DNA from 3 places in the Nitratireductor lacus genome. Region 2 is predicted to be linked to each of the others. Evidence: riboswitches for the same ligand, from Rfam matches in the RefSeq annotation. Region 2 holds a riboswitch; each other region holds the start of a gene.
The links. Region 2 has a riboswitch for cobalamin ahead of AC07E3_RS09545 (HupE/UreJ family protein). Riboswitches for the same ligand answer to the same signal wherever they lie in the genome.
Positions count from the first base shown of each region.

Region 1 (3,271 bases), on a different contig from region 2:
CGTGCGCGACGGCGGCGCCAACCTGTCGCGCACGGAAGAACAACTGGTCGAAATGACCAATGGCTGCATCTGCTGCACGCTGCGCGACGACCTGTTGAAGGAGGTGCGCAGCCTATCGCGGGATGGCCGCTTCGACTACCTGCTCATCGAGGCAACCGGCATCGCCGAGCCGCTGCCGGTTGCCGCGACCTTCGATTTTCGCGACGAGAACGGCGAAAGCCTGTCCGATGTCGCAAGGCTCGACACCATGGTCACGGTCGTCGATGCCGCGAACCTCCTGAAAGACTACGCGTCACAGGCCTTCCTGCGAGACCGCGGCGAGGCCGCTGGCGACGCGGACGATCGCGCACTGGTCGACCTGCTCGTCGAACAGATCGAATTCGCCGACGTGATCCTACTCAACAAGGTGTCGGCCACCCCCGCGCACGATCTCGACCTTGCACGGAAGATCGTCCGTTCGCTCAACCCCGATGCGGAGCTGATCGAGACGGACTTCGCCAAGGTACCGCTGGACAAGGTCCTGAATACCGGCCGTTTCGACTTCGAGAAGGCCGAACAGCACCCACTCTGGTTCAAGGAGCTGAACGGTTTCAAGGACCATGTTCCCGAGACCGAGGAATACGGCATCCGCTCCTTCGTCTATCGCGAGCGACGGCCCTTCGACCCGATGAAGCTCAAGGCATTCATAAACCGGTCGTGGCCGGGCGTCGTCCGCGCCAAGGGCTTCTTCTGGCTGGCGACGCGCCCGCATTATGTCGGCGAGATCAGCCAGGCCGGCGCGCTGATCCGGACAGGCAAACGCGGCTTGTGGTGGGCCTCCGTGCCGAAGCATCGATGGCCGGACCACCCCGAATGGCACATGGCCATGAAGCCTTATCTCGACCCAATCTGGGGCGACCGGCGGCAGGAGATCGTCTTCATCGGTTGCGACCCGATGGACGAAAGCCGTATCCGCGCCGAACTCGATGCCTGTCTCGTGGCCGAACGCGACTTCATGCCGGGCCGCTGGCGCGACCTGCCCGACCCGTTCCCCAGTTGGGAAAGACAGGTGGCGTGATGACTCGGTCACCTCGTCCTCGTCCTATAGCCGTCCAAGGTAACCCATCTGGCGAAGGCTCGGACCGAGACTGTCATTTCGATGGGAGGGTAAGCAATTCCGAAGCATTGCGATTGCACGACGACCGCGATACGCTTGCGGACGATGGTTCCCGGGCCGCAGCCGGCCTGGGTTAAAAGGGAACATGGTGCGGCCCGTCGGGCCAAGGCCATGGCTGCCCCCGCAACTGTAAGCGGCGAGCAATATCCGACATGCCACTGGCCGAAGAGCCGGGAAGGCAGGATGGCGCTGGGACCCGCAAGCCAGGAGACCTGCCGTCAGCGAGAATTGACCGGACGGGGTGCGCCGGGAGGAAGCTCGAAGGCGATCCTCGGTCGTCATGCGCGCCATCCTTCCGTACCTTGAGGAAAGGGTGGCGAATGGAGGACGTTGAACCAGGGCATGGCATTGTTGTCTGCACACGCTGTCGTGGCCAGCGGACAGTCGAAAGGCTGCCCGGTGAACGACTGATATCTTTGCTGCGCGCAGCACTCGATGGTGGCCTTGTCGGCGGGTTTCGTCTGGATGGAGCCGACTGCATGGCCGGATGCGGAAGGCCGCTGACGGTCGCCTTCTCCGCACATGGCAAAGCAACTTATCTCTTCGGTGACATCGAGCCGGATCGGGATGCTCTCCACTTACTCGCGTTCGCACGCCTCTACCGCTCACTCTCGGACGGTTGGTGCAACGAAAGCCAACGCCCGCCCGGGCTCAAGGGCAAGACGCTTTCGCGCATACCCGCTCTCGTTGATGCAGGCGGCACCCAATGAACCCGGTTTTGCTTGAGGCGTGTGATCTCGGGTTTCGTTCCGCGGCTGGGACGAGTCTTGTGGAAGGCGTCACTATGACAGTGGCGTCGGCTGATCGGCTGGCCATCATCGGGCCGAATGGAGCCGGCAAGACGACATTGCTCCGAATGCTCGCGGGATTGCTCCGGGCGAGCTCGGGCGAGATTAGGTTCGAAGGCAACTCCCTCGACCGGATTTCTCCTGTCGAACGTGCCCTGAATATCGCCGTCGTAGGTCAGTCGGATCAGGCAGACCCTCGCCTGGCGGTGATCGACTATGTAGAACTTGGCAGAGTTCCTCACACCGGCCTGCGCAAAAAAAGCGAGGAGCGCGACACAGTCATTCGTGCGCTCGAGCGAACGGGTCTGCTGAAGATGCGCGATCGCCCGATCGGCTCCCTGTCCGGTGGCGAGCGCCAGCGTGCCCAGCTTGCCCGCGCTATCGCGCAAGAGCCGAAGGTCCTGTTCCTGGACGAGCCTACCAATCATCTCGATCCGCGTGCGCGCAGCGAAATCCTTGAACTGGTGGCAAGCCTGGGCATCGCGGTGGTCGCGGTGCTTCACGACCTTCCGCTCGTCACACCTTTCGCGTCACGTGTCGCGATCATGAACAGGGGCCGGCTTGTAGCACTCGACACACCGGCGAAGACCCTGACGCCGGACCTTATTCGCGAGGTTTTCTGCGTCGAGGTGCTGCGCCTGCCGCACCCGGCCGATAACCGTGAGCTGACGATCTTCGACATTCCGATGCGGCTCTCTGTCAATCTCTGATCCACTGGAGGATTTTTACCTTGAAGCGCTTTTTCATCTGTCTTGCCGCAAGCGTTGCGGCTTCTGCCGCCTGGGCCTTCCCGGTCACCGTCGACAATTGCGGGACAGCGCTAACGTTCGAGGCACCACCGAAGCGCGCTGTCATCCACGACCTCAACATGACGGAAATGGCGTTCGCGCTCGGCCTCCAATCCTCCATCGTCGGCCTGACTGGCATCACCGGCTGGTACAAGGTCGGGCCGGAGTTCGTCGCGCAGCGAGGATCGATCCCTGAACTGGCGCCGAAATATCCGACTTTGGAGAACCTGATCTCGGTCGAGCCCGACTTCTTCTTCGCCGGTTGGTACTACGGCATGAAGCCGGGAGGCGACGTCACGCCCGATACGCTGGCGCCGCATGGCATCAAGACCCTGGTGCTGACGGAAAGTTGCGTCCATCTCGACAGCGACAGGCCGGCTGCTTCCATGAACCTGCTTTACACGGACGTGGAGAAGCTCGGCCGGGTCTTTGGCAAGGAAGACGAGGCGGAAAAGTTGATAGACGGCTGGAATCAGCAGCTCGCCGAGATCACCGCCAGGGTCGGCGACGGCACTGGAACGCGCGTGTTCCTCTACGAT
Region 1 covers NZ_JBWKMB010000029.1:3,315-6,585, reverse strand. The annotation lists gene zigA (zinc metallochaperone GTPase ZigA) at 1-1,057, shown strand, start outside; cobalamin riboswitch at 1,186-1,390, shown strand; gene AC07E3_RS19285 (DUF1636 family protein) at 1,477-1,866, shown strand; gene AC07E3_RS19280 (ABC transporter ATP-binding protein) at 1,863-2,654, shown strand; gene AC07E3_RS19275 (ABC transporter substrate-binding protein) at 2,675-3,271, shown strand, end outside.
Region 1: it holds a riboswitch for cobalamin, as region 2 does, so the genes downstream of both, AC07E3_RS19285 (DUF1636 family protein) here and AC07E3_RS09545 (HupE/UreJ family protein) in region 2, are expected to answer to the same signal.

Region 2 (3,271 bases):
GGCGGTGGATTTGCCCTTGCCCGGCCCCGTATTGACGATCAGAAGCCCCTTCTCGACCGTCTTGTCGCGCACCTCGGCATCCTGAACCGCCTTGCGTTTGGCCATCTTTGCCTTGTGGCGCTCGGCTTCGTTTGCGTCGATCTCTCGCATGTCACTTCACTTTCATGGGAAGGCCGGCAACCACCAGCGTGACGCTGTCGGCAGTGGCGGCGACTTTCTGGTTCAGGAACCCCGCCTCATCGCGGAAACGGCGTCCGAGCGGGGTTTCGGGCACGATGCCGAAGCCGACCTCATTGGAAACGAGAACCGTGGTTCCTTCTCTTGCGGCAAAAGCTGCAACCAGTCTCTCGGCGGCAGGCTGCAGCTCATGGTCGTTCAGCATGAGATTGCTGAGCCACAGGGTCAGGCAATCGACCAGAACCGTTTCGCGGGCCGGCAATTTCTCAAGTACGCCCGGCAGGTCGAGCGGGGCGTCGTGCGTCTGCCACGCCCCCGCCCCCGCCTCCTTGCGCCGCGCGCGGTGCATGGCGATGCGTTCGCGCATCTCGTCATCGAAGGCCTGCGCCGTGGCGATGTAGTGCCAGGGCGCGGGTGCGGCCTCGATCAGCGTCTCGGCATGGCGGCTCTTGCCGGAGCGCGCGCCGCCCAGAACGAAATGAAGGGATCGCATCGCTATTTTGCCGGCTCAGCCGACAAGATGCCCGGCAAGGAAGGTCACGCCGACGCCAAGGATGGCGGCACCGGCAAGCCGGGGCTGCATGGCCTCGACGGCCCAGCCGCGCGAACGGACCAGAAAATAGACGCCAAGCGCGATGACGCTCTGGATTGCGGCAAGGCCGGCGAGATAGGCGATGAGCGGCGTCTCTTCGCTGCCGACGATGGCTTCGCCGAAGGCATAGCCATGGAACAAGCCGACCACCAGGAACAGGGCGAAGACGAGGATTTGGTTCTCCACCGCCCGGCCGCGCGCCAGAAGCCAGCCGCCGGCAAGAACGCTTGCCGCGATGATGATTTCCGCCGCCGGCAGATCAAGTAGCATCAGGTGCAGACCGACGCCGATCAGCGAACCGGCGACGAACAGAAGCGGCGCAAAAAGGCTCATGCCGGCAACGGCAGCCAACAGGCCGGCGGCGACGATGAAGGCCAGATGATCGAGCCCGATCACGGGATGCGCCAGACCCGAGACCAGTCCCTCATAGAGGGTCGTGGGCGTCTGCCCGTCCATGGCGTGATGGGCCTCGGCGCTGGTTGCGAAGAGCGATGCAAAAGCGAATACGGAAAAAATGCGTGCGATACGCGTGGTCATGTCCGGTCCTTTCCCCTCCACCCGAGGGATACGGTGTTTCTTTCATGCTGTCGGCAGGTTTCCTGGCTTGCGGGTCGAAGCGTTTTCCAGCCTTCCCAAGGCGTCATGCCTCAGTGGCGATCAGGAAAACGCTCACCGCTTACAGTTGCGGGGGCAGCCATGGCCTTGGCGCATTTTGCGCCGCACCATGTTCCCTCTGGTCCGCTTCAGCGGAACCGACAGCGGCCCGACCATACAGGAACAGCCTCTTCCGGCAAACGCTTTCTTCACGCATTGACAGACGTGCCGGGCGAGCCATAAATGCGAGGCAGACGGTCCTCTTCCCTCAAGGGAGGAGGCTAAGAGGGAATGCGGTGCGGGCCTTGCCCAATGCCGCAGCTGTCCCCGCAACTGTAAGCGGAGAGCGCACCTGACACGCCACTGGGGCAACGCCCTGGGAAGGCTGGAGAGCGCGGCGACCCGTGAGCCAGGAAACCTGCCGTCTGAAAGTGAAATCCTGTCCGCCTGGCGGGTGTCCCGGGCAAGGAGTGTGCATTGTGATTGCCGATTGCGCCACCGCGCGCCTTCTCTCTGCCATTCATGGCAACCTTGCCCAAACGCGGCCTGAAAGGGCTTGCGTCTCCCTCGCCCGCATCCCCGCATTCACCACACTCCGTCTGAAGGATATCCCATGACCACGAGCTTCAATCGTGTGCCCTGCACCGTCGTGACCGGCTTTCTCGGTGCCGGCAAGACAACGCTCATCCGCAATGTGCTGGAAAACACCAAGGGCAAGCGGCTTGCCATCATCGTCAATGAATTCGGCGATGCGGGCGTCGATGGCGAGGTGCTGAAAGGTTGCGGGCTCGACACCTGTCCGGAGGAAAACGTTCTGGAACTGGCCAATGGCTGCATCTGCTGCACCGTGGCCGACGATTTCGTTCCGGCACTCGACCAGATCCTCGCGCGCGAACCGAAGGTGGATCACATCCTGATCGAGACCTCGGGTCTGGCCCTGCCCAAGCCGCTGGTGCAGGCATTTCAGTGGCCGGCCATCAAGAATCGCGTCACCGTTGATGGCGTCATCGCCGTGGTGGACGGGCCGGCGCTGGCCGACGGTCAGGTGGCGAACGACATGGATGCGCTCGCCGCGCAGCGCGCCGCGGACGATTCGCTCGACCATGACGATCCGGTCGAAGAGGTGTTCGACGATCAGGTGGCCTGCGCTGATCTGATCGTATTGTCCAAGAGCGACCTTCTGGACGCGGAAGGCAACGAGCGCGCCCGCGCGCGGATCGAAGACCATCTGGCGCGCAATGTGCAGATCGTGCCGAGCGCGCACGGCAAGGTGGACCCGGCGCTGCTGCTGGGCCTCGGCCTCGCGGTCGAGGACGATATCGAGAACCGCAAGACGCATCACGACGATGCGCATGACCACGAGCACGATGATTTCGATACATTCGTTGTCGATCTGCCATCGGTCCTGCGGCCTGAAGATCTGGAAGCGCGCGTCAACGCGGCGGTGGGAACCGGCGAGGTTCTGCGCCTCAAGGGGTTCGCCCATGTGAAGGGCAAGCCCATGCGCCTGCAGGTGCAGGCAGTTGGCCCGCGCGTTTCGCATCATTACGACCGCCCATGGAAGGCCGGCGAAGCCGCGGAAACGCGGCTCGTCGTGATCGGCCTCAAGGGCATCGACCGCGCGCGCATCGAAAGCCTTCTCTCGGCGTGATCCGATGCACATCCTCGCCACCACCACCGCTTCTCTCGACGATCTGATCGAGCCTGTCGATCTGCAACAATCGCCGGCGGATATGGTGGCGCTGTCGTTCACCGACAGCGATCTGGCGGGGATCGCCTCTGCATGGCAGGCCGGGCGCGAGGCCCTGCCCTCGCTGCGCCTTGCCGCGCTGCGCGATCTCAGACACCCCATGTCGGTCGATCTGTGGATCGACAACACGGCAGCGCATGCCCGCACCATTCTGGTGC
Region 2 covers NZ_JBWKMB010000009.1:89,774-93,044, forward strand. The annotation lists gene cobO (cob(I)yrinic acid a,c-diamide adenosyltransferase) at 1-150, opposite strand, end outside; gene cobU (bifunctional adenosylcobinamide kinase/adenosylcobinamide-phosphate guanylyltransferase) at 152-670, opposite strand; gene AC07E3_RS09545 (HupE/UreJ family protein) at 686-1,306, opposite strand; cobalamin riboswitch at 1,342-1,541, opposite strand; cobalamin riboswitch at 1,602-1,803, shown strand; gene cobW (cobalamin biosynthesis protein CobW) at 1,977-3,014, shown strand; gene cobN (cobaltochelatase subunit CobN) at 3,019-3,271, shown strand, end outside.

Region 3 (3,271 bases), on a different contig from region 2:
TTCCATGAGCGCCTTGGCCTCGTCCAGATTGCGCTCAAGCTTCGGCAGCTCCGCATATTCAGGATGGATCGGGCAGACATGGTGGTTCTCGGCCACCTCGCCGGCATTGTTGTAGCCAAGCGCCAGAACGGTCGTGTTGTCGACCGCGCGCTGCAGCGCGCGGCGCACCTTCTCGTCATCATAAGGCTTGTTGTTGACATTGGTGCGCGCCACGATCGTTGTGGCGGTGGTGACCTCTGATTTCACCAGGCCGAGTGAATCGAGAATGTCCACGAAATCGGCGGTGGTCTCGTAGTTCGTGTGGATTTCTCCGGACTCAAACGCGCTGACGGTCGCGGACGGATCCGTGCCGTAGTCGATGAACTCGATGCCATCGAGATAGGCTTCGCCACCCCACCATTTGCCGTCGGCCCGCTTCTTCAGTTCCACCCGGTTGCCCACTTCGTAGGACACCAGCTCGAAGGGGCCGGTGCCAATGGGATTGGCGACAAAATCGCGGCCCGTCTCGTCAAAGCTCGGATGAACGATGAGGGCCGGATAGTCCGACATGCCGGGGATGATCGAAATATCGGGCGCCGACAGGTTGAGCTTCACCGTCATGTCGTCGACCTTCTCGATCGCGCCCTCGCGCGCCTTCTTGGTCTCCGGATCGACGAGCGAGGCCATGCGGGCCGGCATGGAATTGCCTTCCACGGTCTGGTCGCACCAGCGGTTGAAATTGTAGATCACGTCATCTGCCGTGAAGGCATCGCCATTGTTCCAGGTCACGCCCGGCCGCACGTGAAGGATGTACTCGGTCGCATCCTCGTTGACTTCCCAGCTTTCGATAAGCTTGCCCTCGAAGGTGAAATCGCGCGTATACTTCACCAGCGGCTCAAGTGTCTGGCGCATGGCGTTTGCGATCTCCGACCAGTCGGCCGTGCGCGGGTCTTTCGGATCCTTGATGAACATTGCGACACGCAGCGTCCCGCCCATTTTCGGCTCCTGCGCCATGGCCCGCTCCGGGGCGGCGAGGCCCAGCATTCCATAGGCTGCCGCCGTCGACGCGCCGAGCGCGCTTGCGAGCGCAAGAAACTCACGCCGGTCCATTCGGCCGGCTCGTGCCTCATCCGCCATTTCGGCAACGCGGGCCGGCACCTTCTCGCCATTGCTCTTGAAAAACGTCATCGACGCACTCCCATTATCTACCGTTTTCGGTTCGCGATTAGCATTTCCCATCCCGCCCCCGATGTCAAAATTCCCCGGGGTTCGGAAATCGAATTCTGCAACTTTTTCGACAATTCCAATGACGGGTTTGCGACAGTATTGCCGCAAAAACTACATGAAGAGCCGATTCCGCAACAATGAAGTATTTCACCCAACTGACAGACACTGACCCGGAACAGCGAACCGGACGGTAACGGCGCGCAACGGTCGATTGACGATGCCGGAGCCAGTTGCTAAGCGATTTCGGTTCGCTTGAGGTGCTCCGGCAGGTGTCCGCCCGCCGGAGGAAAAGGGAACACGGAACGGTCATTCTTCAATGGACCGCAGCCGTGGCTGCTCCCGCAACTGTGAGCGCTGAGGCTCCTCCAATGCCACTGGGTGCAAGGCCCGGGAAGGCGAGGCAGCCGACGAAGCGCGAGCCAGGAAACCTGCCTCAAGCCGTCACCGACCGGATGCGGGACGCTTCCGGGGCTGTGTTTCTCGCAGTGGTGGCGATTGTCATCGCTGGCGGGGGGATTGAAGTCAGGCGTCTGTCGCTCTCCAGCAAATCCGAAAATGTTGCTCGCTGGAGAAAATGCATGCTTTCAAACCGACACCGAACCTCTTTCCTGTTCAGTGCATCAGCGCTGATATTGGGCTTCTCCACGCTCACCACGCAGGCTGAAGACTTCGAGCTCGACACACTGGTCATCACCCCCAGCCGCACCCCAACGGAGGCCTCCAAAGTGGGCTCCACGGTGGAATTGATTGGGCGCGAAGAGATCGAAGAACAGTCTCTGCCGCTTGCGGTGGAATATCTTGACCTTCTGCCGGGTGTAAGCCTGTCATCGCCAGGGGGCGTGGGCGCGGAGGGCAGTCTGTCGATCCGCGGCGCACCCCGCCGCTACGTGAAAACCCTCTACAACGGCATCGACATTTCCGACCCGACCAGCACCCAGGTGCAGACATCCTACCAATATCTCCTGTCCGGTGGGCTACAGAGCATCGAAGTCCTGAAGGGCTCGCAGAGCACACTCTACGGCTCCGACGCCATTGCGGGAGTGATCAGCCTGTCGACACTGGATGACGTCGAGCCCGGCATCACCCACATCCTTCACGGTGAGGGTGGTTCGCATGGCTCGTTTGGGGGTTCCTACGGTTTCAGAGCTGGCAGCGAGCAGTCGAAACTCTCCATCAACGCCACGGGGTTCCGCACCGACGGCATCTCGGCCGCAGCCTCCGGCACCGAGCGCGACGGCTACGAGAACATCACGTTCGATGCGAACGCCGAACATACGTTCTCCGAGGTCTTCTCCGTCTTCGGGTCGGCGCTTTATATCGACGCAGAGGCCGAATTCGACGATCAGGGCTTCGGCACCAGTCTGCCGAGTGACAATCCAACGGCCACCAACCACAGCAGACAACGCGCAGGCCGCGCCGGTTTCAATCTCAACCTCATGGACGGCCGCTTCCGCAACACGGTCTCCGTTCAGGCCTTTGATCTCGAACGGTCGATTACCGGCACGGGCTTCGATGGAAGCTATAACGGTCGCCGCTACAAGGCCGACTATCAGGGCGCTTTTGACGTCAATGACTGGTTGGTCGTTCAGGGCGGCGCAGATTACGAGCGCCAGAACGCGGTCTTTCCTGCCGGCCTGTTCAACCCGGAGATTGATTCCAGTTTCTGGATTGCCGGGGTCTGGGGTGAAGCCATCGCCACACCGTTGGAAAACCTGACGCTGACCGCCGGTATCAGACAGGACGAACACAGCGAATTTGGGGGGCACACCACATATCGCGCGACTGCGTCCTATCTTTTCGATCAGACCGGGACGCGCCTGCACGGCTCCATGGGAACCGGCTTCCGCGCGCCGAGCCTCAACGAACTCTTCGGTCCCTTCGGCGCAAACCCCAACCTTCGGCCCGAAACCAGCTTCGGCTTCGACATCGGCGTTGAGCAGCGTTTCTGGAATGGAGCGGTGGTCGCCGATCTCACCTACTTCCAGCTCGAGATAGACGATCTGATCGGCTACACGACGCACTATGAGCATATCGCGGGCACGTCGCGCCAGCGCGGCGTCGAGGC
Region 3 covers NZ_JBWKMB010000021.1:31,839-35,109, reverse strand. The annotation lists gene AC07E3_RS17065 (ABC transporter substrate-binding protein) at 1-1,167, opposite strand, end outside; cobalamin riboswitch at 1,445-1,656, shown strand; gene AC07E3_RS17060 (TonB-dependent receptor plug domain-containing protein) at 1,785-3,271, shown strand, end outside.
Region 3: it holds a riboswitch for cobalamin, as region 2 does, so the genes downstream of both, AC07E3_RS17060 (TonB-dependent receptor plug domain-containing protein) here and AC07E3_RS09545 (HupE/UreJ family protein) in region 2, are expected to answer to the same signal.